3 regions of the Paucibacter sp. M5-1 genome follow, and region 1 is predicted to be linked to each of the others. Evidence: predicted binding sites of a transcription regulator. Region 1 holds the regulator's gene; each other region holds the start of a gene.
The links. Region 1 encodes FNR, which switches genes on or off when oxygen is low (the NO sensors DNR and NnrR bind a similar motif). Its sites were predicted from a motif close to TTGATNNNNATCAA; they were not measured.

Region 1 (10,229 bases):
CGGGGCCAGCCGCTCCAGTTCGGGTCGGAAGTACTCGCCCACCTTGATCAGATGGGCCAGCTCGATCGACTCGAACTCGACCCGGCCCTGGCACATCAGCGCCATGATCATCGCGCGGCGCAGCAGGTCGTCGCGCGTCAGCGCCAGGCCGCGCACCACCGGCAGTTGGCCCTGGCGCAGCGCGTCGTAATACTCGGGCAGGGTCTTGGCGTTCTGGCTGTAGGTGGCACCGACCCGGCCAATGGCCGAGACACCCAGCCCGATCAGATCGCAGTCGGCCTGGGTGCTGTAGCCCTGGAAATTGCGGTGCAAGCGCCCCTGGCGCTTGGCCACCGCCAGCGAGTCGGTCGGCAAGGCGAAATGGTCCATGCCGATATAGCTGTAGCCCTGGGCAATGAAACCGCTGATCGCCCCCGAGAGCATGTGCAGCTTGTCGGCGGCCGGCGGCAGCTGGGTGATGTCGATGCGGCGCTGCGGCTTGAAGCGTTGCGGCAGATGGGCATAGCCGTAGAGCGCGATGCGGTCGGGCCGCAGCGCCGCGACCTGGGCGACGGTGCGGGCAAAGGACTCGGGCGTCTGCAACGGCAGGCCGTAGATCAGGTCGACATTGGTCGACTCGAAGCCCAGCGCGCGGGCCTGGCTCATCAGGCTGGCCACGCTGTCAAAGCTCTGGATGCGGTGCACCGCCTTCTGCACCTCGGCGTCGAAGTCCTGCACGCCGAAGCTCAGCCGGTTGAAGCCCAGGCTGCGCAGATGCGCCAGGCGCTGCTCGGTGACGGTGCGCGGGTCGACCTCGATCGAGATCTCGGCGCCGGCCGCCAGCTTGAAGCGGCTGCGCAGGTCCAGCATCAGCTGGCTCAGCTCGGCATCGCTCAGAAAGGTCGGCGAGCCGCCCCCCAGATGCAGCTGCGACACGGTCTGCGCACGGCCCAGATGGGCCAGTGTCAGGTCCATCTCGGTGTTCAGGGCCTGCAGATACTCGCCGGCGCGCTCATGGTGGCGGGTGATGACCTTGTTGCAGGCGCAGTAGTAGCAGACCGATTCGCAGAACGGCACATGCACATAGACCGACAGCGGCGTGCCGCCACCGACCAGCGAGCCGCTGGCGCGCTGGGCCAGCGCCTGTTCGTACTGGGCCACCGTGAAGGCCTCGACGAAGCGATCGGCGGTCGGGTAGGAGGTGTAGCGCGGGCCGGCCACGTCGTAGCGACGCAGCAATTCTTCGCTGATTCCGAGAGCTGTGGCAGTGGTGCTGTTTGGCATGTCCGCCACTGTGCCAAGCCTAGCTGGCGGGCATTTGACCTGCATCAAGCTTGCTGCGCATGGCCCCGACAACAATCACGACAACCTTGAGGAACATCATGCTGACACCCCTCCACTCTGCGCCCACCCCGGACACCGGCGAAGCGAGCGGCTGCCCCGGGCAGACCATAATGCGCGGCATGAGCACCGCCCCCGCCATCAAGATCGAGCCCTTCAAGGTCGCCTGCTCCAGCTGCAATCTGCGCGAGCTGTGCCTGCCGGTGGGTCTGTCCAAGCCCGATCTGGAGCAGCTCGACAGCCTGGTGGCGACGCGCCGCCAGGTCGCGCGCGGCGACACTCTTTTCCGTTCCGGCGATGCCTTCCAGTCGCTCTATGCGGTGCGCACCGGCTTCTTCAAGACCTGCGTGTCCTCCGAGGACGGCCGCGATCAGGTCACCGGCTTCCAGATGGCCGGCGAGCTGCTGGGGCTGGACGGCATCAGCAATGACCGCCACAGCTGCGATGCGGTGGCGCTGGAGGACTCCCAGGTCTGCGTGATCCCTTACGATCAGTTGGAGGAGCTGTCGCGCGAGTTCACCGATCTGCAGCACCAGTTCCACAAGATCATGAGCCGCGAGATCGTGCGCGACCATGGCGTGATGCTGCTGCTGGGCAGCATGCGGGCCGAGGAGCGCCTGGCCGCCTTTCTGCTGAACCTGACCCAGCGCCTGCAGGCGCGCGGCTTCTCGGCCTCCAGCCTGGTGCTGCGCATGACGCGCGAGGAGATCGGCAGCTATCTGGGCCTGAAGCTGGAGACCGTGTCGCGCACCTTCTCGAAGTTCCAGGAAGAGGGTCTGCTGGACGTCAAGCAGCGCCAGATCCAGATCCTCGACCAGGCCGGGCTGCAGCGCCTGGTGAACAGCAGCAACTGCTGATTCAGCGCAGGTCCTGCGTGGCCGGCGGCAAACCAGCCAGCCATAGGCTCAGGGCCGAACTCAGCCCGGTCACGATCCAGAAGCCCAGAAAGCCCAGCGTGTAGATGCTGGTGCCGGACAATGTGCTGGCCTCGGCCAGCGCGGCCGGATCAAGCAGGCTGAAGACCAGCACCTCCAGCAGCCCCGCCATCAGGAACGAGGGCCACAGGGCCGCCATGACCAGGCGCGAGCGCCGTGAGGGCTCGTCCATCAGCGCCCCCCGGTGGCCGCATGGTTGCGGGCCTTCATTGCCGGGGTCTGCGCCGAACTCGGCGCCGCATCACTGCCGGCGCTGGCCTGGACCGGCACCACCTCGATGACCGGGTCGGGATGGGTGATCGCCAGACCCAGGGTCACGAAGGACGCGACGACGACGACGCTGGGCCCGCCGACCACCAGCCACATCATGTATTCGCGCCACCAGGGGCGCTGCACTTGGCTGCTTTGCGCTTGCGTTTCACTCATCGATTGCTCCTTCGGGACGGTGGTCGGCCACGCTCAGCGCGGCACGACAAAGGTGGACTTCTCGCTCAGCGCATAGGCGGCCTGGCCGGCCGCACCGGCTTCACGCTCGATGCCGAAACGGATCTCATGGGCGCCGCTGCCGGCCTGGGCCGCGCTCTGCGGCGGCACCCGCAAGGCCACCGAGACCCAGCGGGCCTCGGCGGGCCCGACCTCCAGCCGCACCGGCTGCGCGGTGGCCAGCCCGGGCAGGCCCTCGGCCGCGATGCGGTAGTGCTGCACGGCCTCGGTGGTGTTCATGATCTGCAGCCGGTAGACGTTTTCGATGAAGCCGTCGTCGACCAGGCGCGCCAGCGCGCCGCGATCACGCACCACATCGACCTTGAAGGGCGCGCGCAGCGCCAGGCTGGTGAACAGGCCGGCGGTGATCAGCAAGAGCACCGCGCCGTAGATCAGCACCCGTGGCCGGAAGATGCGCAGCAGCCTTTCGCGGCGGCTCAGATGCTGGGACAGGCCGTTCTCGGTGTCGTAGCGGATCAGGCCGCGCGGATAGCTCATCTTGTCCATCACGCTGTCGCAGACATCGATGCAGGCGGCGCAGCCGATGCATTCGTACTGCAGGCCTTTGCGGATGTCGATGCCGGTCGGGCAGACCTGCACGCACAGGGTGCAATCGATGCACGAGCCCAGGCCCAGCGCGGCCGGATCGGCCTTCTTGCTGCGCGAGCCGCGCGGCTCGCCGCGCTCGGCGTCGTAGCTGATGATCAGCGTGTCCTTGTCGAACATCGCGCTCTGGAAGCGCGCATAAGGACACATGTATTTGCAGACCTGCTCGCGCATATAGCCGGCATTGCCATAGGTCGCAAAACCGTAGAACAGGATCCAGAACCATTCCCAGGGACCCAGGCCCAGGCTCATGACCTCCTGGCTCAGCATCTTGATCGGCGTGAAGTAGCCGACAAAGGTGAAGCCGGTCCACAGCCCGATGGCGATCCAGGCCGCCTGCTTGCCGCCCTTGCGCAGCAGTTTTTCGGGGCCCCAGGGCGCTGCATCGAGCTTGATGCGCTTGGCGCGGTCGCCCTCGAACTTCTGCTCCACCCACATGAAGATCTCGGTATAGACCGTCTGCGGGCAAGCGAAGCCGCACCACAACCGCCCCGCCACCGCAGTGAACAGGAACAGCGCATAGGCCGAGATCAGCAGCAGCCCGGTCAGGTAGATGAAGTCCTGCGGATAAAGGACCAGGCCGAGGATGTAGAAGCGCCGCGACTCGAGGTCGAACAGCACCGCCTGGCGGCTGCCCCAGTCCAGCCAGGGCAGTCCGTAGAACAACAGCTGCGTCGCCCACACCAGCACCCAGCGCCAGGTGGCGAACCAGCCGCTGACGGCACGCGAGTAGATCTTCTGCTGGGCCTGATAGAGCGACACCATCTCGATGGCGGCATCATCGGCCGCCACCAGAGGGATGACCTTGCGCGGAGGGCTATCCATGAGTGGCTGGATCGCTTACTTGGCCGCCACCGCAGTGGACGAACGCGACAGGCCCCAGACATAGGCGGCGAGCACGCGGACCTGCTCGGGGCTGAGCCGCTCGCCATGGGCCGGCATCATATTGTTCTTGCCGTTGTTGATGATGGCGACGATGGCGTCCTCACCCCAGCCGTGCAGCCAGATCTTGTCGGTCAGATTGGGGGCACCGAGGGCCTGGTTGCCCTTGCCGTCCATGCCGTGGCAGGCCGCGCAGACGCCGAACTTGCTGCGCCCCAACTGGGCCGCGATCGAGTTGTGCGCGCTGCCCGACAGGCTCAGCACATAGTTGGCCACATTGCGCACGTCCTCGGGCTTGCCCAACGCCGCCGCCATCGGCGGCATCACGCCGTTGCGGCCCTTGCTGATGGTCTCGATCAGGGTCTCGTGCTTGTCGCCATAGAGCCAATCGCCATCGGTCAGGTTCGGAAAGCCCTTGCTGCCCTTGGCGTCGGAGCCATGGCAGCCGGCGCAGTTGTTGGCGAACAGGCGCTCGCCGATGCCCATGGCCTGGCCGTTCTTGGCCAGTTCCTCAACCGGCATCGCGTTGAACGGGGCGTAGACCGCCGCCAGCGCGGTGCGCGCCTTGGCCTGCTCGGCCTCGTACTGGCCGGTGCTGCTCCACTTCAGCGTGCCGGCCGCGCTGCCCAGGCCCGGGTAGAGGGCCAGATAGATGCCGGAGAACAGCACGGTCAGCACGAACAAGCCCATCCACCAGCGCGGCAGCGGGTTGTTGAGCTCCTTCAGGTCCTCGTCCCAAACATGGCCGGTGCTGTTGTCATTGGCCATCACCTTGCGGCGGCTGGCGATGATCAGCAGGAACAGGCACAGCAGCAGGCCCGCGATCGTGCTCGCGGCCACGAAGATGGACCAGCCGTTGGAGAAGAAATCACTTGTCATTGGGCTCTCCCATCTCGCCTTGCAGCGGCAGCTCGGCGATCTCGTCAAAGGTGCGCTGGTCGCGCTTTCGGCTGTAGACCCAGGCCACGATGGCCAGGAACATCAGCAGCAGCAGCAGGGTCACCGCGCTTCTCAGGGTGTTGATATCCATGCGCCTTCTCCTTTACTTGACGGCGGTGCCCAGCACCTGCAGATAGGCGATCACGGCGTCCATCTCGGTGCGGCCCTTGACAGCCTCGGCCGCGCCGGCAATCTCGGCATCGCTGTACGGTGCGCCGAGCAGGCGCAGCGCCTTCAGCTTGCCCGGCATCTCGGCCGGATCGACCGTCGCGGTGGCCAGCCAGGGGTAGGCCGGCATGTTCGACTCAGGTACCAGATCGCGCGGATTGATCAGGTGGATGCGGTGCCACTCGTCGTTGTACTTGCCACCCACGCGGTGCAGGTCCGGCCCGGTGCGCTTGCTGCCCCACTGGAACGGCCGGTCGTAGACGAACTCGCCGGCGGTCGAGTAGTGGCCGTAGCGCAACGTCTCGGCGCGGAAGGGCCGGATCATCTGCGAGTGGCAGTTGTAGCAGCCCTCGCGCACATAGATGTCGCGGCCGGCCAGCTGCAGCGCGGTATAGGGCTTGAGTCCCGGTGCGGCCTCGGTGGTCGAGCGCTGGAAGAACAGCGGCACGATCTCGACGACGCCGCCGACCAGCACGGTCAGCAGCACCAGCACGATCATCAGGAAGTTGTTGGTCTCGATCTTCTCGTGACCGGCGACGGGTTTGTTGTTGTCAGCCATTGTGTTTGCTCCCTCAGGCATGCGCCACCACGGCGGGGATGCGAACCGGTTCGGGTCGCCCGGCACGCACCGTCATCACCACATTCCAGGCCATGATCAGCATGCCGCCCAGGTACAGCAGGCCACCCAGCAGACGGATCACATAGAAGGGATAGGTGGCCTTGACGCTCTCGACAAAGGTGTAGACCAGGGTGCCGTCCGGGTTGACCGCGCGCCACATCAGGCCCTGCATCACGCCGGCGATCCACATCGCGGCGATATAGAGCACGATGCCCAGGGTCGCGACCCAGAAGTGCAGCTCGATCGCGCGCTTGCTGAACATCTCGGTGCGGCCGTACATGCGCGGGATCAGGTGGTACAGCGAGCCCATCGAGATCAGACCGACCCAGCCCAAAGCGCCGCTGTGCACATGGCCGACGGTCCAGTCGGTGTAGTGGGACAGCGCATTGACCGTCTTGATCGACATCATCGGACCCTCGAAGGTCGACATGCCGTAAAAGCTCAGCGAGACGATCAGGAACTTCAGGATCGGGTCATCGCGCAGCTTGTGCCAGGCCCCGCTGAGGGTCATGATGCCGTTGATCATGCCGCCCCAGCTGGGCGCCAGCAGCACCAGCGAGAACACCATGCCCACGCTCTGCGCCCAGTCCGGCAGCGCCGTGTAGTGCAGATGGTGCGGGCCCGCCCACATATAGGTGAAGATCAGCGCCCAGAAGTGGACGATGGACAGGCGGTAGCTGTAGACCGGCCGGCCGGCCTGCTTGGGGATGTAGTAGTACATCATCCCGAGAAAACCGGCGGTCAGGAAGAAGCCCACCGCGTTATGGCCATACCACCACTGCACCATCGCGTCCTGCACGCCGGCATAAGCCGAGTAGCTCTTGGTCCAGCTGACCGGTATCGCCGCGCTGTTGACCAGGTGCAGCAAGGCCACCGCGATGATGAAGGCGCCGAAGAACCAGTTCGCCACATAGATGTGGCGCACCTTGCGCGTGCCCACCGTGCCGAAGAACACGACCGCGTAGCTGACCCAGACCACGGTGATCAGGATGTCGATCGGCCATTCCAGCTCCGCATATTCCTTGCCACTGGTCAGGCCCAACGGCAGGGTCACGGCGGCCGCGACGATCACCAGTTGCCAGCCCCAGAAGGTCAACCAGGCCAGACCCGGCGCGAACAAGCGCGTCTGGCCGGTGCGCTGCACCACGTGATAGGCGGTCGCGAACAGCGCGCAGCCGCCGAAGGCAAAGATCACCGCATTGGTGTGCAACGGCCGCAAGCGGCCATAGCTGAGCCATGAGATGCCGAAGTTCAGCTCCGGCCAGGCCAGCTGCGCGGCGATGATGACGCCCACCAGCATGCCCACCACCCCCCACAGCACGGCGGCCAGCGCGAACGCCCGCACCACACCGTCTTCGTAATGGGGCAATCCGGCAGCCCTCGCCGGCGCGGCCGGCTGCGAAACACTAGCCATTGACATGCTTCTCGCTCCTGTCTTCCTCAGATGCAGAAAATTGTCTGCCCGCCAGCGCTCGGGAGGCTTGATCGCCATCAACCCCGGCCGCTTCCCCCTCGAAGATCCGTTCGCCTTCGCGTTCCAGATCGTCCAATTGCCCGTTATTGATCGCCCAGCCGAACAGGCCGACGATGCCCAGCACCAGCAGCACCGACATCGGGATCAAGAGATAAAGAATGTCCATCGCGTGGCTTGCCTCGTCAGCATTTCAGGCGGTAGGCGTTCATCACCACCAGCAGCGAGCTGGCCGCCATGCCCAGGCCCGCCGCCCAGGGCGGCAGCAGGCCGGCCAGTGCCAGCGGAATGCAGATGGCGTTGTAGAGTGCCGCCCAGCCCAGGTTCTGCCGGATCACGCGGCGGGTGCGCAGCGCCAGCGCGCGGGCCAGCGCCACATCGACCAGCCGGCCCGACAGCAGCACGCCATCGGCCTGCGCGCGTGCGATCAGCGCGCCCTGCCCCATCGCCAGACTGACATCGGCACGCGCCAGCACCGGCGCATCGTTGATGCCATCGCCCAGCATCAACACGCGCCGGCCCTCGGCCTGCAGCCGCGCCACCGCCGCCAGCTTGTCCTCGGGGCTGGCGCCGCCCTGCACCGCCGTGATGCCGGCCCGCGCCGCCATCGCCGCCGCGCGCTCGGGCGCATCGCCAGACAGCAGCAAGGTCTGCAGGCCCTGCGCGTGCAGCCGCGCGACCGCCTCGCGGGCATCGGCGCGCAAGACCTCGCCGAACTGCAGCAGCAGCACAGCCTCGCCGGGCCGGCCGAAGCACAGCTGGGCCTCGGGCAGGGCTGAGTCATTCGGCAAGACCTGACCCTCGGCCACCCGACCCTCCATCACCCAGGCGGGCGCGCCGAGGCGCCACACCTGCCCCTCGGCGTCCAGAGCCTGCAGGCCGCGCCCCGGCAACTCCTGCACATCGCGCCAGCCAGTCGGCGCCGCAGTGGCCGCCGCCACCAGCGCACGCGCGAACACATGTTGGGAATGCTGGGCCAGCGCGGCGGCCTCGGCGAGCAGCGCGCCGGGCTCGGCCGGCCAGCGCTGCAGCAAGGCCATGCCTTCCTCGGTCAAGGTGCCGGTCTTGTCCAGCACCACGGTGTCGACCAGGGCCAGCCGCTCCAGCATGTCCAGCCGCGCCAGCAGCATGCCGCGCCGCGCCAGCGCGGCTGCGGCGGCCAGCCAGGCCGAGGGCGCGGCCAGCGATAGCGCGCAAGGGCAGGTGACGATCAGCACCGAGACCGCCACCCAGACGGCGCGCTGCGGATCGATCTGGCTCCAGACCAGGGCCGCGCCGGCCGCCAGCGCCAGCACCGTCCATAAAAACGGGCCGGCCACCCGATCGGCCAGGCGCAGCTCGGCCGGGCGCTGGGTCAAGGCCTTGCGCATCAGGCGCACGATGGCGTCGAAGCGGGTGTCGGCGCCGACGCGCAGGACCCGCACGAGCAGCGAGCCGCTCAGATTGAGGCTGCCGGCCACGACCTCGTCGCCCACCGCCTTGGGCACCGGCCGCGACTCGCCGCTCAGCAGCGCCTCATCGGCCTCGCTGCGGCCCTGCTCGATGCGGCCGTCGGCGGCAAAGGCCTGGCCGGCCGCGACACGCAGCAGATCGCCCACGCGCAGCTGGGCCGGGCCGACCCGGCAGCTGCTGCCATCGGGCTCGATGCGCTCGACCCAGTCCGGCAGGCCGGCCGTGGCCCGTTCCAGCTCCTCGGCGACGCGGTGGCGGGCGCGCAGCTCCAGCCAGCGACCGGCCAGCAAAAAGCAGACGAACATCGTCAGCGAGTCGAAATAGACCTCGTGGCCGAACGGCCCGCTGGGATCGAAGGTGGCGCCGCTGCTGGCCACAAAGGTCACGGCAATGCCCAGGCTCACCGGCACATCCATGCCCAGGCGGCGCTGGCGCAGCTGCTGCCAGGCGCTGCGGAAGAAGGGGCCGGCCGAAAACAGCAGCACCGGCAGACTCAGCACCCAGGCGCCCCAGTTCAAAAGGCGCTGCAGATCGGCACTCATCTCGCCGGGCGCGGCCACATAGATGGGCCAGGCCAGCATCATCACCTGCATCATCAGAAAGCCGGCGACGAACAGACGCCACAGCGCGCGGCGCTGCTCGCGCTGGCGCAGCAGCCGTGCCGGCGCGGCGACATCGGGCTGGGCCTCGTAGCCGGCCCGGGCCACCGCGCGCAGCAGCTGGCTCAGCCGCACCTGCTGCGGATTCCAGCGCAGCTGCAGCCGCTCGGCCGCCGCATGGACCTCGGCGCTCAGCACCCCGGGCTCGGCCAGCAAGGCGCGCTCGATGATGCCGGCACAGGCGGCGCAATGCATGCCGGCCAACCGCAGTTGCGAGGTGGCACTGTGCTCGCCGGCCCATTCGGTGAAAGCGGCCTGGGCCTCGCGCTGATCGATCACCTCCACGCCGGATGCCGGCCGGGCAAAGCCGGCGGGCAGGGATTCGGTCAGGGTCGATGCGCTCATGGGTCGGCGGGTGTGCCTCTTGTCAGCCCATAATCTAGGAAGAACTGGCCTTCCTCGACATGACTTATATCAAGACAAGCGCAACTCTCCTACTGGTTCTCGCCCTGGGCCTGGCCCAGGCGCAGGACAAGCCTCAGCAATTGCCGGTCACCCCGCTGACCGCGGGCATGCACCTGATCCAGGCCGAGGTGGCCCAGACTCAGGAGCAGCGCGCCATCGGCCTGATGCACAGGCCCAGCATGCCCACCAATGCCGGCATGCTCTTTGTCTTCGAGGAAGCCGGCGTGCAGTGCTTCTGGATGAAGAACACCTTGCTGCCGCTCTCGATCGCCTTCGTTGCCGATGACGGC
Region 2 (10,229 bases), 1.2 Mb from region 1:
GATCAAAAGGCGACGCGCTTGGTCTTGTTCCGTGGCGGTCGATTCGTTCTTATCGAATCTACGAACTGGAGGGTGAGCGCGTCCTTGAATTGTCCGTCACTTACTCGACCGAGCTTGAGCGCTTCTATCTTGCCGAGAAAGTCGATGCGACAGCAATCCTGCAAGAGTTACGGACCAATGTGCCTGTTGAGGCCCAACCGGTCATTGCAGCGGACACCTCCGTCGCCCGCTGAATTTCAACGTTAGGCCTCAATGTTCACCTTTCCCACTCTTCGCAGCACGCTGTTCTTCATGGCAGTTTGGGGTGTATTTCTTGCTGGGGCTGCCTCGGTCACAAGCCCCAGCGGTGCAACGGTTCTTAGCGGCGCACTGCTGGGTGCGTTTGCCGGTTTCGTGGAATCGCAGGCCCTTCGCGCTCTGCCAGTTGGCCTTTCAAATTCAACTGCAGACTTCCCGGCGCGTCGAAGCGCCTTCCTCGCCACGTTGCCAGGGAAGCTTTTCCTTGGCGCCCAACTGCTCAGCGTTTTAGCCTTGATTGCCATCGCCGTTTTTCAAAGGTCGACATCGGCTATTGTCGCTATTCCAGCGTTTGGCCTCGCTCGCCACGTTCTCGCCTTGTTTGCTCACACGCGCCCCAATCGGAGTAAGCGCGCCAATGAGGCCTAACCACTCCTTGCAGCCGACTCCGGCCGGCTGAACTTAAACGTTGGTCCGCCTCATTGACCTTGCCGCCCAGTCCAGCGAATCTCTAGCCCGCTGCAGGAATAATCTGAGGTGCATCTATGGAGTACAACAACGCGAAATTGCAGGATGCGGTGCTCGCGCTACTCGGTGCATTCGAGTTCGACAACGGCCGTGTCTGGAAACGATATGACTTCTCGGTCATGGACGATCTCCATAAACAAGGACTGATCACAGACCCTAGAGGGCACCGAGAGTCAGTGCACTTGACCGAAGCAGGTCGACTAAAAGCCAAGACTTTGGCCGAACAATTCTTTGGAGCTGGATCGGTTCGGTAGCAACTCTCCATGTCAGCTTCGCGGCTGGCTATCGGCCCCCGCAGATGTCTGCTCCCGCTGCACACCTTCCGCCCGCTACTACGGCGCCGGCTTCAGGCTGGTCATAGCCATCCGCTGACCACGGTCCGAGCGACCGCTGCGTTCGCCACCCGACCAGGGGCAGTCCCGCCGACCGCATCTGATCCGCTCTTTTCGGTCAGATTCTGAGCCTGGGTTTTGGGCGTTGGGCTTGGCACAGTCTGGCCTGAAAGCGAGGTCCGATCATGAGTCCGTTCCGGTATGTGCGAATGGTGTTGTGGAGCTTCATCGGCATTGGCGGCGGTGCACCACGCCGGGAGCTGGCCGAGGCGAAGCCGCTGGCGCTGATCGGCGTGGCCGTGCTGCTGGCCGCACTGTTCGGGCTGACGCTCTGGGGGCTGGCGAACCTGGCAGTCTCCGCATGGGAATAGCAGCCACGAAGCGCCTGCTTCCTTCTTGCCCGTCTTCTGCGCGATGAAGATCTTCGCCATCAAGTGGCATTGCGACCAAGAGAAGAAGAAAGAGAAGAAGAAATAGCGAAAGCGGCGGACCGTGCGCGTCGAGCTCGGGCGTGACAAGCCGGGGCAACTTCCGCTCCTGCCCGGGGCCGTGGCATGCGGCTAGAGGAGAATCACGGTCTGGACTGCCCGATGGGCGAGACAGCCTCTCCCTCTCTACGGCTGCTGCCGTCAGATCGCTCATGACCGACGCCCTTCTTCAATACACGACCTTGCCGCAGTGGCCCAAGGCTTACCCGGCCAGCGGCGCCAGCGCCACGCTGAAATTCCTCAACGAAGATTTCATCGTGACCGAGCTGCCGCTGCAGCTGCCCTCCGGTGCGGGCGAACACATCTGGCTGGACATCGAAAAGAACGGTGCCAACACCGCCTTCATCGCCAAAGCGCTGGCCGAGGCCGCTGGCGTGCAGGAATGGGACGTGGGCTATGCCGGCCTCAAGGACCGCTACGCCATCACCCGTCAGTGGTTCAGCATCTATCTGCCGAAGGGCGAGACGCCCGACCTGACCCTGCTTCAGCACCCGGAATTCAAGGTGCTGAGTCAGAGCCGGCACGTGAAAAAGCTGCGCCCCGGTGATCTGCAGGGCAACCGGTTCCGCATCGTGCTGCGTGAGGTGAGTGGCGACCCCAATGCCATTCAGGCCATCGAGGCCAATCTTCAGGCCGCTGCGGCGCGTGGCGTGCCCAACTACTTCGGCGCTCAGCGTTTCGGCCATGACGGCGGCAACATCGAGCAGGGCCGGGCCATGCTGGCGCGTGAGATCCGTGTGCGCAACCCGAAGAAAAAGGGCCTCTACCTGTCGGCGCTGCGCTCCTTCGTTTTCAATGAGGTGCTGGCGCTGCGCATCCAGCAGGGGCTCTGGGGCCAGACCTTGCCCGGTGATGTGATGGACGAGGCGGGACTGCCCACCGGACCGCTCTGGGGACGGGGCCGCGTGATCACCACCGATCAGGCGCAGGCCCTGGAAATGGGCGTGGCCGAACGTCACGCCGGCTTGTGCAACGGCATGGAGCACGCCGGTCTGGACCAGGAACGCCGCGCCCTGGTGGCCAGACCGGTGGACCTGTCATGGGAATGGCCGCAAGCCGATCAACTGCTGCTCACCTTCTCTTTGCCCGCCGGGACTTACGCCACGTCCGTGCTGAACGAAATCCTCCACACCACGGAGCCTGAGCGGCACACCGAGTCTGCGGCTGCCGAATGACGGTGCCCTCACGGGGTTCGGCCGCTCATACCTTGGCGAGGAAGGCCGCCGCATCACCCGCTTCACATTTCCAGTCTGCGAAGACCCCGACCAGATTGCATTCCACGCAGTGGCAAGCGATGTAGTACCAGCGCACGTCATGTGTGCCCTCGTAGACGCAGACGCCGGACATCAGCTCGAACACCTCGTTCTCGCACACGCACTCGTGCGTCTCGGGCACGGCTTCTTCAACGTAGTCCGCGCTGTCGCCCATCAGGTGTTCCTGCCCGCAGTCGGTGCAGGTGCGGATGGCCACGCCGGCTGCTTCATCGGTCTGCAGCGCGAAGGTCCGGCACCCGCAATCGCATTTGGACGCGGCAAAACGGACGGCTTCATGGCGATTCGCAATGCTGTAGCTGCGCAGCTCGGCTTGGGTGTCGCCGGACGTCGTCCCGTACCAGAACTCGCCCTTCTTCGTCAGTGCCATTGATGCTGCTCCATTCTTCAAGGTGGGCTTCCCGGCAGGCCTGAGGCCAGGCTCGCCCCGATCATCCGGATTTTGCCTGGAGGCCCGGCGAATCGTCGTCCAGGGCCTCGCCACGGGTGGCGGCCGTCCGAAACTGACATGGGCTGAAGCGGGGGCCCTGCCTGAAGGTCGGCAGAAGAACCCGCACGCGTTAGTCTCTTCCCGCTGCAAAACCGTCCCGCAGCTCTGCAGCGACGGTGCACTCACCGATGGCGCAGCGCCGCGATCAGCCCGTCGCAGGCTGCTTCCACCAAATCCAGCACCTCCTCGAACCCTGTGTCGCCGCCGTAGTAGGGGTCGGGCACATGAGGGCTGCCGGCGAGCGGGGCGTAGTCCATCAGCAGCTTCAACCGGTGCCGCTGGGCCGGCGGGCACAGGCGCTCGGCGAGGGCGAGGTTGTCGCCGTCCATCGCCAGCACGAGGTCGAAGTGCTCGAAGTCTGCCGCGACGAGTTGGCGGGCACGCAGCGCGCCCAGCTCATAGCCGCGTCGTGCGGCATGCTGCTGGCTGCGCGGGTCGGGCGGCGCGCCGATGTGATAGCCATGGGTGCCGGCGGAGTCCACCTCGATGTCCAGGCTTGCTGCCGCCAGCTTGGCGCGCATCACGCCCTCGGCGGTGGGGCTGCGGCAGATATTGCCCATGCAGAAAAAGAGGATGCGGTGAACGGACATCGGCAGGCCCCAGAAATGAAGTCTCAGGGCGCCGATTGTCCCTGGCTCACCCGTGCGGGCGAGCCTCACCGTTTTTTCTTCAGGGTGGGGGGCTTAGAAGCGCCAGCCCAGACCGACGCCGACCAGCAGCGGGTCGACCTTGAACTTGCCGGCCGACTGGCCGTGCGAGTAGACGGTGGTGTCGATCTGCACCTTTTTGACGTCGACGTTCAGGTAGAGGTTTTTGGCCAGCTCGATATCGGCGCCGACCTGCAGCGACAGGCCGTAGCTGTTCTTCTTGACGCTGGGGGCCAGCGCGGTGACCACGGCCGGCGCGAAGTTGACGCTGGAGAAGCGGGTGTAATTCAGGCCGGCGCCGATATAGGGGCGAAAGCTCGCGGTGGGTGCGAAGTGGTACTGCAGGCTCAAGGTCGGCGGCAGATGCTTGAGCGAGCCGATCTTGGCGCCACCGGCCTTCAGGTCGTGCTTTTGCGGATAGGTCAGGACCAGCTCGGCCGCGATATTGGGCGTGAAGAAATAGCTGATGTCGAGCTCGGGAATGGTCTTGTTGTTGATCGCCAGGCCCAGGCCGGTGCTGTCCTTATTGGCCGCGTCGAGATGCACGGCACGCACACGCACCAGCCAGGGCTCTTGCACGGCCTGGGCCTGGGCGGTGCCGGCCAGGCTGAGAGCGGCGAGGGTGGCGAGGACGAACTTCTTGGACGACATGTCAATAACTCCTTGTTGATGAGGCCTGCGTGGCCCCGATGAAGCTATTGGAGGCGTCTGCCCCGGCTCGACCCTTGATCTGACGCAAGCGAAAAAAAGCCCTCGCGAGGAGGGCCGGTGGAGTTTGCGCTGGCTCAAGCTTGTCAGCCGAGTCTGAGGCGTTTGCACAACTCCAGGGTCAGCGCCGACTGGTTCAGCGTATAGAAGTGGATGGCCGGCACGCCACCGGCAATCAGGCGCTCGCAGACCCGGGTCATCACATCCAGGCCGAAGGCGCGGATCGAGGCCGCGTCGTCCATATAGCCTTCCATCTTCAGCGCCACCCAGCGCGGGATCTCGATGCCGTCGCGCTGGGCGAACTGGGCGATGCGGGCGTAGTTGTGGAAGGGCATGATGCCCGGGATGATGGGGGCGTCCACACCCAGGGCCCGCACCTCGTCCACGAAGTTGAAATAGGCGTCGGGGTTGAAGAAGAACTGCGTGATCGCGGCGCTGGCGCCGGCGCGCATCTTGTCGGCGAAGTGCTGCAGATCGCGCGCCGCGTAGCGCTGCTGCGGGTGGTACTCGGGATAGGCCGCGACCTCGATCTTCCAGTCCGGTCCCTGGGTCTCGCGGATGAAGCGCACCAGCTCGGCCGCATAGCGGAACTCGCCGGCCGTGGCCGTGCCGCTGGGCAGGTCGCCGCGCAGCGCGACCACGCGGCGAATGTTCTGGGCCCGGTAGGTGGCCAGGATCTCGGCAATGTTCTCGCGCGTCGAGCCGACGCAGCTCAGATGCGGCGCGGCCTCATGGCCCATCGCCGCGATGTCCATCACGGTGGCCAGGGTCTTGTCGCGGGTGGAGCCGCCGGCGCCATAGGTGACGCTGAAGTACTGCGGCTGCAGGACGCTCAAGTCCTGCACCACGGTCTTCAGCTTCTCGGCGCCCACCGGCGTGTTGGGCGGGAAGAATTCGAAACTGACAGCGGTCGTCATGGTTGTTGTGCCCACAAGAAGAACTCTTTATTGCCATCACCCCCGGTGATGGCGCTCTCGAAATAGCCGCGCACCTGCCAGCCCAGCGCCGCTGCGGCCTCGCGCGCCCGGGTCTCCAGCAGCGGGTACTGGGCCGCATCGCGCACCAGGCCGCCGCGGCCCAGGGCCTTGGGCCCCAGCTCGAACTGCGGCTTGATCAGCAGCAAGACCTGACCCCCCGGCGCCAGCCAGGGCGCCAGGCGCGGCAGCTCGCCCAGCATTGAGATGAAGCTCAGGTCGCCGACGATCAGCGCAAAGCGCTGCGCCGGCTGGTACTGCCGCACATGCATGCCCTCGATGGCCTGCACTCGCGGGTCGCCCGCCAGGCCGGCATGCAGCTGGCCATGGCCGACATCGATGCCGACCACCTGCGCGGCGCCGCCTTTGAGCAGACAGTCGGTGAAGCCGCCGGTGCTCTGGCCGATGTCCAGCACAGTCAGCCCGCTGAGGGCCAGCCCGCTGGTCTTCAGCGCGCCTTCGAGCTTGAGCCCGCCGCGCGAGACATAGCGCAGCTCCGCGTCATCGGTGATGCGGAACTGCGCCGTCTCGGGGATGTCCTCGCCGGCCTTGCGGATGGCGACCCAGCCCTTGACGGAGGCCCATTCGGCCGCGCCGTTCTCGATCAGCCGCTGGGCGGCCGAGCGCGTCGGCGCCAGGCCTTGGGCGACGAGCAACTGATCCGCACGCATCGGCTCTCAGTAGCGGTAGGTGTCGGGCTTGAACGGGCCTTGCTTGGGCACGCCGATATAGGCGGCCTGCTCGTCCGTCAGCTCGCTGAGCTGGGCATTCAGCGTGACCAGCTGCAGGCGCGCGACCTTCTCGTCCAGGTGCTTGGGCAGCACATAGACCTTGCCGATGTCATAGGCGTCCTTGTGGGCGAACAGCTCGATCTGGGCGATGGTCTGATTCGCGAACGAGGAGCTCATCACATAGCTCGGGTGGCCCGTGCCGCAGCCCAGGTTCACCAGGCGGCCCTTGGCCAGCAGGATGATGCGCTTGCCGTCCGGGAAGATGACGTGATCGACCTGGGGCTTGATCTCTTCCCACTCGTACTTCTCGATCGAGGCGATGTCGATCTCGTTGTCGAAGTGGCCGATATTGCAGACGATGGCGTTGTGCTTCATCGCGGCCATGTGCTCGTGGCGGATCACACCCTTGTTGCCGGTCGTCGTCACGAAGATGTCGGCCTTGTCGGCGGCATATTCCATCGTCACGACGCGGTAGCCTTCCATCGCGGCCTGCAGCGCGCAGATCGGGTCGATCTCGGTGACCCAGACCTGGGCCGACAGCGCCCGCATGGCCTGGGCCGAGCCCTTGCCCACATCGCCATAGCCGGCGATCACGGCGATCTTGCCGGCGATCATCACGTCGGTGGCGCGCTTGATGCCGTCCACCAGCGACTCACGGCAGCCGTAGAGGTTGTCGAACTTGCTCTTGGTGACCGAGTCGTTGACATTGATCGCGCGGAACAGCAGCGAGCCCTTGGCGCTCATCTCCTTCAGGCGGTGCACGCCGGTGGTGGTTTCCTCGGTCACGCCGATGATCTCGGCGCTCTTGCGGGTGTACCAGGTGGGGTCCTGGGCGATCTTGGCCTTGATCGCGGCGAACAGGATGCGCTCCTCCTCGCTGCCCGGCTTGGCCAGCACCGACAGATCCTTCTCGGCCTTCTGGCCCAGGTGCATCAGCAGCGTCGCGTCGCCGCCATCGTCCAGGATCATGTTCGGGCCTTCGCCGGCCGTGCCCTTGGCGCCGAAGTCAAAGATGCGATGGGTGTAGTCCCAGTAGTCCTCCAGCGTCTCGCCCTTGTAGGCAAACACCGGCGTGCCGGCCGCCACCAGCGCGGCGGCGGCGTGGTCCTGGGTCGAGAAGATATTGCAGGAGGCCCAGCGCACCTCGGCGCCCAGCGCCTGCAGGGTCTCGACCAGCACGCCGGTCTGGATGGTCATGTGCAGGGAGCCGGTGATGCGCGCGCCCTTGAGCGGCTGGCTGGCGGCGTATTCCTTGCGGATGGCCATCAGCGCGGGCATCTCGCTCTCGGCGATGCTCAGTTCCTTGCGGCCCCAGGCGGCCAGGCTCAGGTCGGCGATATGGTATTGGTCAGCGGACAGCGTCGTCATTGCAAAAGCTCCTTCATGTTTGAAGCCGCAATGCCGGTGGGACGTCAGAGTCAAAAAACGGTCACCCACGCGAGACATTGCGGGTGAGCGCGGTTGCAGTGGTCTGAAGATCAACGCTTCAAGACAATCCGAGCCTGGCCTCAATGGGAGCTGAGGTTGCAACGCTCCTCGGAAGGCTCGAATTCTAGCCGCAAGCCGCACGGCTCTGGTGTGGAATAGCGCCGGGATTGACGACAATCCCGGCCCATGCAGCCTTTGAATCTTTGCCCCCCGGCGGCCTTGCGTGCCGTGCGCGGCGTGCTCACCGACATCGACGACACCCTGACCGCCGACGGCGCGATCGCTCCCGAGGCCTTGCGGGCGCTGCACGAGCTGCGCGCCGCCGGCCTGCCGGTCATCGCGATCACCGGCCGCCCGGCCGGCTGGAGCGAGCCCTTCGCGCTGGCTTGGCCGGTGGCCGCCATCGTGGCCGAGAACGGCTCGGTGATGTTGCGCAATGAGAGCGGCGCGCTGCGCCGCGATTTCAGTCAGGACGAGGCGACGCGCAGCGCCAACTTCGCCCGGCTGCAGGCCTGTGCGGCCGAGGTGCTGGCGCGCGTGCCGGGTGCCCGCCTGGCGACCGACAGCCCGGGGCGGCTGACCGATATCGCGATCGACCACAGCGAGTTCGCCCATCTGGCGCCGGCCCAGATCGCGCAGGCCTGCGCGGTGATGCGCGAGCATGGGCTGACCGCCACCGTCAGCTCCATCCACATCAACGGCTGGATCGGCGAGCACAGCAAATGGACCGCCGCTCAATGGGCGGTGCCGACCGCGCTGGGCCTGGACTTCGACGCGGGCGACTGGGTCTATGTCGGTGACTCGACCAATGACCAGCTGATGTTCGAGCGTGTGCCGCTGTCGGTCGGGGTGGCCAATATCGCGCGCTTCGTGCCGCAACTGCAGCGCTTGCCGGCCTATGTCACCGACGCCGAGCGCGGCCAGGGCTTCGCGGAGCTGGCTGCGGCCCTGCTGGCGGCGCACGGCGGATCCGGCCGATGAGTCACCGCCATCGTCTGCTGCTGGTCGAGGATGATGTCAAGCTGGCGGGCCTGATCGCCAGCTTCCTCGGCCAGCATGGTTTCGAGCTGCTGCTGGAGGAGCGCGGCGACCGCGCACTGGCCCGTTTCGAGCGCGAGCGCCCGGACCTGGTGCTGTTGGACCTGATGCTGCCGGGCCTGGACGGTCTGGCCGTGTGCCGAGAACTGCGCCGTCTGAAGGCCGACGTGCCGCTGCTGATGCTGACCGCGCGCGATGCGCTGGCAGACCAGGTGCTGGGCCTGGAGTCCGGTGCCGACGACTATGTACTCAAGCCGGTGGAGCCGATGCTGCTGCTGGCCCGCTTGCGCGCGCTGCTGCGTCGCCGCAGTGCCGACGCGGCAACCGTGCCGGCACCGCTGCGTCTGCTGGATGGAGCGCTGTCCCTGTGCGCGGCACGGCGCGAGGCCCATCTGGCCGACACGCCCCTGTTGCTCAGCACCCAGGAGTTCGAAATGCTGTGGGTGCTGGGCCGGCGCGCCGGCCAGGTGGTCTCGCGCGACGAGCTGCTGCAGGCGCTGCGCGGCCTGGAGTTCGATGGCCTGGACCGCAGCGTCGACCTCTGCATCAGCCGGCTGCGCCGCAAGCTGGGCGACACCGCACGCACACCGGCGCTGATCAAGACGGTCTGGGGCCGCGGCTACCTGCTGGTACCCTGAGTCGACACCATGCTGCGTTTCTACCTGCGCCTGTTGCTGCTGTTGCTGCTGGTCGGGGTGCTGGCCGTCTGGGGCGTTGGCCAGTGGTCGGAACGCCATTTCGGCCCCAGCACCCAGACCTATTTCCATGAGCTGACGCGCGGCATGGTCTACGAGCTGCGCGAGCGCCTGGCGCCGCTGCCGCCGGCGCAGCGCGGCGCCGCGCTGGCCGCGCTGCAGCCGCATCACGGCTGGCATCTGAGCCTGCGCCGCGGCGCGCCGGATGGGCTGCAGCCGGCCGAGCTGGCGAGCCTGGCGGTCGCTGGCTTTGTGGCACGCCAGGACTATGAGCTGCTGTTGATCCCGCTGGATGCAGACCGGACCGGCGACTGGCTGGAGCTGCGCTGGCCGACCGAGAAGGGGCCGGACAGCGGCATCTACCTGCTGCTGATCATCGTGCCTATCGTGCTCTCGACGGCCCTGGCCCTGCTGCTCTGGTCCGGCCTGCTGTGGCGCGATCTGCGCCGGCTGAGGCAGCAGTCGCAGCGCCTGGCCGATGGCGCGCTGGGCAGCCAGGTGAGCTTGTCGCGCTATTCCGAGCTGCGCGGTCTGGGCGAGCAGTTCAACACCATGAGCCGCGCGATGGCCGCGATGGTGGAGCAGCAGCGCGCGTTGACGCGTGCGGTCTCGCACGAACTGCGCACCCCGGTGGCGCGGCTGCTGTTCGAGCTGCAGCTGCT
Region 3 (10,229 bases), 5.5 Mb from region 1:
TTGCGCCATCACGCCGATCTGCAAGCTGCGCGACGTGATGGGCGAGGCGGTCGATGCCTTCTACAAGGTGCTGGACCGCTACACCCTGGCCGACCTGGTGCACAACCGCCAGGCCCTGGCGCGGATGCTGTTCATCGAGCCCGCTGCGCGCACCGCGCGTCCGTCGTCATGAACACGCCCTTCCCCTACAGCGGCCCGGAGGATCTGCGCCAGCCCCTCGTCGACGCGCTGAGCCGCGTGGTCGACCCGGAGGTGGCGATGAGCATCGTCGATGTGGGCCTGATCTACGGCGTCGAGGTCGGCGCCGACAAGGTCCATGTGCGTCTGACGATGACCTCGGCGGCCTGCCCGGTGGCCGACGTCATCATCGACGAGGTCGAGGCCGAGCTGGACCGGGTGGTGCCGGCCGCGCTGGCGATCGAGGTCGAACTGGTCTGGGAGCCGCCATGGAGCACCGATCGCATGAGCGAACGGGCCAAGCGCTTCATGCGCTGGTGAGACCGCGCCGCGCGCTCCATCCTGCGGCATCCGCCCGGCTGGCGCGGCCGCTGCTGCTGGCTCTGGTGGCGTTGTCGCTGCTGGGCGGCGTGGCCGGGGGCCTGCTGCGCGCCGGCCTGCCGCTGAGCGATGCCCTCTGGCTGAGCCACGCCGGCCTCGAGCACGCGGCGCTGATGAGCGGCGGTTTCCTGGGGACCGTGATCGCGATCGAGCGGGCGGTGGCGCTGCGCCACCGCGCCGCCTTCATCGGGCCGTTCATGTCCGGCCTGGCCGGCCTGTGCTGGCTGCTGGGCTACGGCGCCGCCGCTGCGGGGCTGGCTGCGCTGGCGGCGCTGGCCTTCGTCGCGGTCAACCTCGTCGTCGTGCGGCGCCAACCGGCCGCGCACACCGCGCTGCTGCTGCTCGGCGCGCTGGCCTGGCTGGCCGGCAATGCCTTGTTTGCGGCCGGCATCGCGGCCGACGCCGTGCTGCGCTGCTGGTTCGCCTTCCTGGTGCTGACCATCGCGGCCGAGCGCCTGGAGATGACGCGGCTGATGCGCCGCCGGCCCGGCGCCGAGGCCTCGCTGTATCTGGTGCTCGCCGCCCTGCTGCTGGGCGCGGCGCTGTCAGCGCTGCTCTATGGCGCCGCCCTCGCGATGCTGGCCCTGTGGCTGCTGTTGTTCGACATCGCCCGCCGCACGGTCTTCGCCCAGGGCCTGAGCCGCTATATGGCGGTCTGCCTGCTCGGCGGCTATGTCTGGCTGGCGCTGGCCGGCCTGGCCTGGGCCGCCACGGCGCTGGGCTTTCACACAGCCCGCGACACCGCCCTGCATGCGCTGGGGCTGGGTTTCATCGTCAGCATGATGATGGGCCATGCGCCGGTGATCCTGCCGGCCGTGGCCCGCATCAAGCTGCAGTTCGGACCGGCCTTCTACCTGCCGCTGGCGCTTCTGCATCTGTCCCTGCTGCTGCGGCTGGGCGGTGGCTTCGTGAACGACTCGCTGCGTGCCTGGGGAGCCGGCCTGAATGCCGGCGCCCTCGCACTGTTTGCCCTGACCCTGATCGGCGCCGCGTTCGCGTGGCGCCGCCGCCATGGCGCCACCGGCGCCAGAAAGTTGCCATGATGGCTGCGTCATTCATCAAGATCGAGGAACCCCCACGCCCGGCGGCTGCACCGGCCTTCGCGCTCTGGCAGCTCGGCTTCCGCCCCTTCTACCTGCTGGCCAGCGGCTTCGCCGCGCTGTCGATCGCGCTGTGGGCGCTGCAGTTCGCGGGTCTGCTGGGATCGCAGGCCTATCTGCAGGGGCCGCTATGGCATGCGCACGAGATGCTGTTCGGTTTCACCCTGGCCGTGCTGGTGGGCTTTCTGTTCACCGCCGGCCGCAACTGGAGCAATCGCCCGACACCCACCGGTGCCGCGCTGGCCGCACTGGCGGGGCTGTGGCTGGCCGGCCGCGTGCTGGTGCTGACGCCCTGGGGCTGGGCGGCAGCCCTGGTCAATATCGCCTTCCCGCTGCTGGCCACGATCGCGCTGGCCCTGCCCTTCATCGCCGCCCGCAACCACCGCAACTACTTCTTCATCGGCCTGCTGGCGCTGCTGACTCTGGCCCAGGCCGGCGTGCACCTGAGCCAGCTGGGCCTGCTGCAGCTGCCCGGCTGGGTCGGCATCCAGCTGGGGCTCGATGTCGTACTCTTCATCATGGCGGTGATGGCCGGCCGCGTGATCCCGATGTTCACCAACAACGGCGTGCCCGGCGCCAATGCGACGCGCCGGCCCTGGCTGGAACAGGCCGCGCTGGGCGGCACGCTGGCGCTGCTGGCCGGCGATGGGCTGGGGCTGGGCGGCCTGCCGCTGGCCCTGCTGGCCGGCGTCTGCTCGGCCGCCCATCTGGCGCGCTGGCTGCTGTGGCAGCCGCTGAAGACGCTGCGCACGCCGCTGGTCTGGGTGCTGCATCTGGCCTATCTGTGGATCCCGCTGCACCTGCTGCTGCGCGGCCTGGCGGCGCTGGGCCTGCTGGCCCCGACGCTGGCGACCCACGCGCTGACCCTGGGCGCCATCGGCGGGCTGGTCATCGGCATGATGACGCGCACCGCTCTGGGCCACACCGGCCGGCTGCTGCGGGCCAGCCGGGGCGATGTGGCGAGCTACGCGCTGGTCGCGGCCGCCGCTGTCGTGCGTGTCGGCTGGCCGCTGCTGGCGCCGGCGCAGACCGTCCACGCGGTGCTGCTGTCGGCCGCGCTGTGGTCGGCCGGCTTCGCGCTCTACGCGCTGCGCTACTGGCCGATCCTGACGCGCGCCCGCCTCGATGGCCGGCCGGGCTGAGAATCCGGCCATGGACTATCTAACGATCAAGACCCTGCACCAGGGCGCCGTGCTGCTCTCGGTCAGCGGCTTCTTCGCGCGCGGCCTCGGGTCCTTGCTGGGCGCTGCCTGGGTCGGCAGCCGGCCGGCCAGGACCTTGCCCCATCTGGTCGACTCGGTGCTGCTGCTGTCGGCGCTCGCGCTGGCCTGGATGCTGCGGCTATCGCCGCTCGAGGCGCCCTGGTTGCTGGCCAAGCTCCTCGGCCTGCTGCTCTATATCGCGCTGGGCATGCTGGCGCTGAAACCCGGCCGGCCACTGGCGCTGCGCGCGACCGCCTGGCTCGCAGCGCTGGCAACCGTCGGCTGGATCGCCTCGGTGGCGATCAGCAAGAACCCGCTGGGGTGGTGGATCTACCTGGGATAGGCGCGTCACGCAGCGCCTGCACCTGCTCGACCAGCACCGGATAGATCTGCTCCGCCTGTGCAGTGTCGAAATCGGCGTGGTAGCGCTTGGCGACGCCCGACGATGCCAGCAGCAGATGCCAGGTCGGCGCGACACTGCGCTCGGCCAGACACTGCTTGGCGCAGGCCAGCGCACAGCCATCAATGGCAATGATGGGCCTGCCCTCGGCAGCCGCATCGCGGGCACGGCGCACCAAGCTGCGCACATTGCCGCCGACACCGGAAATGCAGGACATCTCGGCTTCGCCCTCGCGGTCCAGGCGCAGAGCCAGATAGTTGGCCAGCTGGGCCGCACTGGAGCAGCCCGAGCAGGAATACACCAGGGGCAGTGGGCGCCTGGCGGGGACGGGTGTGCTGCTTGTCATCCAAACCTTCCGCAGTTTTTGATATTGGCGCAGCGAATCCGCGATGCTGTCTTGATCCAGAGCAAACCCTCTGGACGCGACAGGCGCGACGCTTGCGCCCATGACAAGCGACACACCTTTCGAGCTGCTCCTGCGCGGCGCCACCCTCCAGGCCGAGCCCCAGCGACTGCTCTTCGTCTTCACGACGGCCGAACTGCCCGAGGACCCCAGTCCTGAGCAGCGTGAGCGTTTTGCCAGCGGCCAGGGCGGCACGCTCTCACCACGGGTCTGCGTGGACAAGGCGCCTGCAGAGCTCGGCAGCTTCGAGGCCTTGCGTGCCGAGTCCGCCAAGGCCGGGCCACCCTGGCAGGTTGTCTTCATCGCCGCCCTGTCCGGCCAGGGCGGCAAGCCGGCGACCGAGGCCCGCATCGAGCAGGCGCTGCGCACCATGGTCGAGCGCATCCGCAGCGGCCAGCTTGAGGGGTTGCTGGCACTGGACATCGAAGGCCGCCCGCTGAGTTTCGGCTGACCCCGCCGTGGCGCCTGCGGCGCCAGTTCGAATCGGGAGTTTGCGTCAGCGCAAATCCACATTTAGTGTTTGAAGGATAGGCTGCGCACCATATCTAGTGTTCAGAACCATCCATGTCAAACATCCATGCCAGCCTTCCCGCCCAGGTTCTCAAGCGCGATGGGCGCCACGCGGCCTTCGACGCCCAGAAGATCGCGCTGGCACTGCAACGCGCCGGCATTGCCAGCGGCGAGTACGGCGCCGACGAACAGGCCTTGTTGTGCGCCAGCGTGCTGAAGGTGCTGGCGCACCGCTTCCACGGTCAGGCACCCGGCGTCGAGCAGATCCAGGACATCGTCGAGCAGACCTTGATCGCGTCCAATCATCTGAAGACCGCGCGCGCCTACATCGTCTACCGCGAGCAGCATGCGCGGCTGCGTGAGGATCGCAAGACCCTGGTGGATGTCGAGCGCTCGATCAACGAGTACCTGAACCGCGACGACTGGCGCGTCAACGCCAATGCCAACCAGGGCTATTCGCTGGGCGGCCTGATCCTCAATGTGTCCGGCAAGATGACGGCCAACTACTGGCTCTCGCATGTCTATGCACCCGAGATCGGCCAGGCCCATCGAGACGGCGACCTGCACATCCACGATCTCGACATGCTCAGCGGCTACTGCGCCGGCTGGTCGCTGCGCACGCTCTTGCACGAAGGCCTGAACGGCGTGCCGGGCAAGGTCGAGGCCGGCCCCCCCAAACACATGAGCTCGGCGGTCGGCCAGATCGTCAATTTCCTCGGCACCTTGCAGAACGAGTGGGCCGGTGCGCAGGCCTTCTCTTCCTTCGATACCTATATGGCGCCCTTTGTGCGTGCCGATCGCATGAGCTACGCCGAGGTGCGCCAGTGCATCCAGGAGCTGGTCTACAACCTCAACGTGCCCTCGCGCTGGGGCACGCAGACGCCCTTCACCAACCTGACCTTCGACTGGACCTGCCCAGCGGACCTGCGCGAGCAGGTGCCGGTGATTGCCGGCCGGGAGATGCCGTTTTCCTACGGCGATCTGCAGCTCGAGATGGACATGATCAACCGCGCTTACATCGACGTGATGACGGCCGGCGATGCCAAAGGCCGGGTCTTCACTTTCCCGATCCCGACCTACAACATCACACCCGATTTCCCCTGGGAATCCGAGAACGCCGCCGCACTGTTCGAGATGACGGCCAAGTACGGCCTGCCCTACTTCCAGAACTTCGTGAACTCGGAGCTGGAGCCGAATATGGTGCGCTCGATGTGCTGCCGGCTGCAGCTGGACCTGCGCGAGCTGCTCAAGCGCGGCAACGGTCTGTTCGGCAGCGCCGAACAGACCGGCAGCATCGGTGTGGTCACGATCAATTGCGCGCGCCTGGGCCATCTGCACTGCGGCGACGAGGCTGGCCTGCTGGCTGCGCTGGACCGACTTCTTGAGTTCGGCAGGCAGAGCCTGGAACTCAAGCGCGAGCTGATCCAGCGCCTGATGGACCAGGGCCTGTTTCCCTACAGCAAGCGCTATCTGGGCACCTTGCGCAACCATTTCTCGACCCTGGGCGTCAACGGCCTCAACGAGATGATCCGCAACTTCAGCGCCGACGCCTACGACATCACCGACGCGCGCGGCCATGCGCTGGCGCTGCGCCTGCTCGACCATGTGCGCGCCCGCATCGTCGAGTTCCAGGAAGAAACCGGCCACCTCTACAACCTGGAGGCGACGCCGGCCGAGGGCACGACCTACCGCTTCGCCCGCGAGGACCGCAAACGCTGGCCAGAGATCCTGCAGGCCGGCAGCGCAGACCGTCCCTACTACACCAACTCCTCGCAGCTGCCGGTCGGCTTCACCGACGACCCCTTCGAGGCGCTGGAACGCCAGGAGGCGCTGCAGGCCAAGTACACCGGCGGCACCGTGCTGCATCTCTATATGGGTGAGCGCGTCTCGAGTGGCGCTGCGTGCCGCGAACTGGTGCGGCGCGCGCTGAGCCGCTTCCGCCTGCCTTACATCACGGTCACGCCGACCTTCTCGATCTGCCCGAGCCATGGTTATCTGGCCGGAGAACACCCTTTCTGCCCCGCTTGCGATGAAGAGCGGCTCGAACAGAAGCGCCGCCGGGCCGCCGCCAACGATTCCATCCCCTGTTCAACCACCAAGGAGACTCTGCAATGATCCACCCTACCCCGATGACCGAAACAGCCATCGCGCTGCGCGACGATGAGCGTCAACCCTGCGAAGTCTGGACGCGCGTAATGGGCTACCACCGGCCAGTCTCGAGTTTCAACACCGGCAAGCAGGGCGAGCATGAGGAGCGCCGCTTCTTCGCCGAGCCCGGCCCGCGCAGGGCCGCGTGACCATCCACCTGAGCCAAGCCGCCGCCACGTTGCGGGTTGGCGGCCTGACGCCACTGACCACGATCGACTTTCCGGGTCGCCTCGCGGCAGTGGTGTTTTTGCAGGGCTGCCCCTGGCGCTGCAGCTATTGCCATAACCCGGGTCTGCTGCTTGCCGACGCGCCGACGGCGCAATCATGGGACGCCGTGTTGGCCTTTCTGAAGCGCCGCCGCGGCCTGCTCGACAGCGTGGTGTTCTCTGGCGGCGAACCAGCACTGCAGGCCGCCCTGCCTGCGGCCATCGCCGAGGTTCGTGCGCTCGGCTTCGCGGTCGGCCTGCACACCGCCGGCGCCTACCCCGGGCGGCTGGCCGCCGTGCTTCCGCTGATCGACTGGCTGGGCCTGGACATCAAGGCGCCACTGGACAAGATCGATGCGATCAGCGGCGTGCCAGGCAGCAGCGCCAAGGTCCAAGCGGCGCTACAGCTGGTCCTTAGCAGCGGCGTGGCCTATGAGTGCCGCACCACTTGGCACCCGAGTTTGTACCCTCTGCACGAGCTGCTGCAATTGGCCCGCAAGCTGGCAGCGCTAGGCGTTCGCCATTGGGCAGTGCAGCGCGCGAGCATCAATGGAGTGCCCGCCACGTCGCTGACATCCGAGGAGATCTGCGACATCACCACATTGTTCGAGAGCTTCTGTCAGCGCTAGACCGGCTCCTGGTTTGACGGGACGCTGCAAGGCCTCAATCGTCAGCTATTGCTGTCGATCAAAGTCAACCGCAATGTGGCGATTCAGCGTGTCCAGTGTGCTCAATCGTGTCATTCCTTACGGATAATAAAGGTCCCTATTACGCCGAAGCCGCAGACCAGCCACCGCCAGTTTTCACGCACGGGACCAGGCGTTTCCTTCATCCTTGCCAGGGTCTGTACGTGCTGGAGCTTTACTACCGCGAACGGTTGAGTTTTTTCTCACGCCAAGTCAACGACCGCCACACCGCAGCCGGCCGCACGCAGCAGAGCCTTGCGCATGTGCTCGCCGCCCGATCCTCTGGCCAGGCCGCGCCGGATCTGTGCGCCTTGGTCTACCGCTCAGTGCGCCGCGACGACGCCCTGGATGCCCCGCCCGAAGATCAGCACACGCTATCGCCACAGCGTCTGCAGCCCGAGGTGATTGCCCGTAGTGATCGCAAGGTGCAATACGAGTGCGTGGCGCAGGTGATGGCCGCCGTGCAGCGCTCGGGCATACCGAAGCTCGGCTTGGTGGCCGAGCCGGGGAACTGAAGATGCGCAGCAACAGCACCCGCATCCCGATCACACTGGACACGCTGGATCTGCATCGGCCCATGCGAGTGGTCAGCTTGAGCACGCCGGCAGGCGCACCGGAGTGGCTCGCGCGACTGGAAGAGATAGGCTTCTGGCCCGGCGAGTGGGTGAGCGTGTTGGCGCGGGGGTTACCCGGAAACGACCCGCTGGTGGTGCGCGTGGGTGATTCCACTTTCGCGCTGCGGCGGGAGGAGGCGGCCTGCGTGACGGTTGAAACCGCCAACCCACCCGCCGAAGAAGGCAGAAGCCATGCATGAATCCGTCATTCACCTTCACCCGCCGGGTCGGCTGCTGGCGCTGGTGGGCAACCCCAACTGCGGCAAGACAGCCCTGTTCAACCGCCTCACGGGAAGCCATCAGAAGGTAGCAAACTACGCCGGCGTCACCGTGGAGCGCAAGGAGGGCCGCCTGACCAGCGCCGCTGGGCGAGCACTGCGACTCCTGGACTTGCCGGGCGTTTACAGCCTCAATCCGCGCTCGCCCGATGAGACCGTCACGGTGGAGGTGTTGCGCGGTCAGGCTGTCGGCGAAAAACGGCCCGACCTGGTGATTTGCGTGGTCGATGCCACCAACCTGCGGCGCAACTTGCGTTTGGTACTGGCCGTCAAACGCATGAGCCTGCCCTGCGTGGTGGCGCTCAACATGGCCGATCTGGCTGAGCAGCAGGGGCTGCGTATTGACACCAACGCGCTGGCGCGCGAACTGGGCGTGCCGGTGGTTCGGACGGTGGCAGTACATGGAGAAGGGGCGGAAGGCTTGCGAGCCCTGCTGGATCAGCCCTCGGCGTGGCAGACGGTGTCGCTCGATGCTCAGCCTGCAAGCAGCGAGCCCCTGGAACACGATGCTAGGGGCGATCACGAGGCAGTGCGAGGCACATTGCAACGGCTCGGTCTTGCCAGCGCGGTGCCCAACACCACCAGTGACCGGATGGATCGGGTCGTCCTCCACCCGGTGATAGGGCCGATCATCCTGGCCACCCTGCTCTTCTTCGTATTCCAGGCGGTGTTTTCTTGGGCCGAGGTACCGATGGGCTGGATCGAATCCGCAACGGCCTGGGCGGGTGAGCGAGTGTCGAACGCGCTGCCAGAAACCTGGCTCCGCAGCCTGCTGGTAGGCGGGGTGATTTCGGGCGCTGGCGGCGTGGTGGTGTTCCTGCCGCAAATCGTTATCTTGTTCTTCTTCATCCTGGTGCTGGAAGAATCAGGCTACCTGCCACGTGCAGCTTTCTTGCTCGACCGGCTGATGGGCAGTGTGGGGCTGTCTGGCCGCTCGTTCATTCCCCTACTCTCGAGCTTTGCCTGTGCTATCCCGGGCATCATGGCTGCTCGCACCATCGCCAACCCCCGGGATAGATTGGTGACGATTCTGATCGCGCCACTGATGACCTGCTCGGCGCGGCTGCCGGTGTATGCGTTGCTGATTGGCGCCTTTGTGCCGCGTCGCCAGGTGCTGGGTAGCCTAGAACTTCAGGGGTTGGTGCTGTTTGCGCTCTACCTTGCCGGCATCATGGTCGCTCTGGCAGTGGCCTGGGTGCTCAAGCGCCTGACGGCGGGTGGCCAGACGCGTACCCTCATGATGGAGTTGCCGCGCTACCACTGGCCCACTGCGCGCAATGTGCTCATTGGCTTGTGGCAACGGGTGAAGATCTTCCTGCGTCGCGTCGGCGGGATCATTCTGGTGCTCTCGGTCCTGCTGTGGTTGCTTGCAAGTTTTCCGGCGCCACCGGCGGGGGCCGCCGGCAATGCCATTGAATACAGCTTTGCCGGCACGCTGGGGCGGGCACTGGCGGTGGTGTTCGAGCCTATCGGTTTCAATTGGCAGATCAGCATCTCGCTGGTGCCAGGGCTTGCAGCGCGCGAGGTAGCTGTCAGCGCCCTGGGCACCGTCTATGCACTGTCCGCAGTCAGCGATGACACGGCCGTCGCGCTCACGCCGCTGATCGCGCAAGGTTGGAGCCTGGCCACCGCCTTCTCCCTGCTGGCCTGGTATGTGTTTGCACCGATGTGCCTGGCCACACTGGTCACCATCCGGCGAGAGGCGGGCAAACGCTGGGCCTGGATTGCAGCCGGCTATCTGTTTGTGCTGGCGTACGCGGCCTCATTCGTGACCTATCGGGTCACTTCGTGGGCGACGGGTTGACGGCAGCTTCAGGATGAAGGTCGAGTCACCCGCCAGCGCTGAGCCCACTCCCCTTTGCCCTGAGGCCCCTATGTTGTCATGCTATTGTGTCCGCAGCGCTCGGGCTACGACTGACGCACTCTCGGCAACTCACAAACGCGCAGCTATCGGCATGAGCCGAAAGCTCGCAAGCGCCTCCAAGGCTGGCCCACTCGCCGGAGCTCGACCGACAACCGCAGACGACGGGTGGCCCAGGGGCGCCTGTTGGGTGGTGCTGGTAAATCGAGGATGAGCGATCAACGACAACAAACACGCGCCAGGATCGGGCCAGGGCGAGTGCT

Region 2: the regulator FNR is predicted to act here: its motif matches at 4,719-4,732, upstream of O5M90_RS21195 (OmpW/AlkL family protein).
Region 3: the regulator FNR is predicted to act here: its motif matches at 3,658-3,671, upstream of O5M90_RS00780 (ribonucleotide reductase subunit alpha).

What each region holds. Positions count from the first base shown of each region.
Region 1 is NZ_JAPZLM020000001.1:5,640,173-5,650,401, reverse strand. It holds gene hemN (oxygen-independent coproporphyrinogen III oxidase) at 1-1,263, opposite strand, end outside; gene fnr (fumarate/nitrate reduction transcriptional regulator Fnr) at 1,443-2,177, shown strand; gene O5M90_RS26655 (hypothetical protein) at 2,179-2,427, opposite strand; gene O5M90_RS26650 (hypothetical protein) at 2,427-2,681, opposite strand; gene ccoG (cytochrome c oxidase accessory protein CcoG) at 2,715-4,169, opposite strand; gene ccoP (cytochrome-c oxidase, cbb3-type subunit III) at 4,185-5,105, opposite strand; gene O5M90_RS26635 (cbb3-type cytochrome oxidase subunit 3) at 5,095-5,256, opposite strand; gene ccoO (cytochrome-c oxidase, cbb3-type subunit II) at 5,269-5,892, opposite strand; gene ccoN (cytochrome-c oxidase, cbb3-type subunit I) at 5,906-7,366, opposite strand; gene ccoS (cbb3-type cytochrome oxidase assembly protein CcoS) at 7,359-7,592, opposite strand; gene O5M90_RS26615 (heavy metal translocating P-type ATPase) at 7,609-9,879, opposite strand; gene O5M90_RS26610 (DUF192 domain-containing protein) at 9,939-10,229, shown strand, end outside.
Region 2 is NZ_JAPZLM020000001.1:4,454,297-4,464,525, forward strand. It holds gene O5M90_RS21160 (hypothetical protein) at 1-233, shown strand, start outside; gene O5M90_RS21165 (hypothetical protein) at 253-666, shown strand; gene O5M90_RS21170 (DUF6429 family protein) at 783-1,019, shown strand; gene O5M90_RS21175 (DUF2970 domain-containing protein) at 1,283-1,468, shown strand; gene truD (tRNA pseudouridine(13) synthase TruD) at 1,738-2,760, shown strand; gene O5M90_RS21185 (hypothetical protein) at 2,786-3,226, opposite strand; gene O5M90_RS21190 (low molecular weight protein-tyrosine-phosphatase) at 3,469-3,936, opposite strand; gene O5M90_RS21195 (OmpW/AlkL family protein) at 4,030-4,644, opposite strand; gene metF (methylenetetrahydrofolate reductase [NAD(P)H]) at 4,788-5,618, opposite strand; gene O5M90_RS21205 (TlyA family RNA methyltransferase) at 5,615-6,346, opposite strand; gene ahcY (adenosylhomocysteinase) at 6,353-7,774, opposite strand; S-adenosyl-L-homocysteine riboswitch at 7,853-7,950, opposite strand; gene O5M90_RS21215 (HAD-IIB family hydrolase) at 8,021-8,815, shown strand; gene O5M90_RS21220 (response regulator) at 8,812-9,510, shown strand; gene O5M90_RS21225 (ATP-binding protein) at 9,520-10,229, shown strand, end outside.
Region 3 is NZ_JAPZLM020000001.1:152,739-162,967, reverse strand. It holds gene O5M90_RS00810 (Rrf2 family transcriptional regulator) at 1-172, shown strand, start outside; gene O5M90_RS00805 (metal-sulfur cluster assembly factor) at 169-498, shown strand; gene O5M90_RS00800 (hypothetical protein) at 495-1,601, shown strand; gene O5M90_RS00795 (NnrS family protein) at 1,601-2,800, shown strand; gene O5M90_RS00790 (SirB2 family protein) at 2,811-3,203, shown strand; gene O5M90_RS00785 (putative zinc-binding protein) at 3,163-3,606, opposite strand; gene O5M90_RS00780 (ribonucleotide reductase subunit alpha) at 3,707-4,114, shown strand; gene O5M90_RS00775 (ribonucleoside triphosphate reductase) at 4,228-6,288, shown strand; gene nrdD (anaerobic ribonucleoside-triphosphate reductase) at 6,285-6,470, shown strand; gene O5M90_RS00765 (anaerobic ribonucleoside-triphosphate reductase activating protein) at 6,473-7,156, shown strand; gene O5M90_RS00760 (ExbD/TolR family protein) at 7,378-7,728, shown strand; gene O5M90_RS00755 (FeoA family protein) at 7,731-8,027, shown strand; gene feoB (ferrous iron transporter B) at 8,020-9,909, shown strand.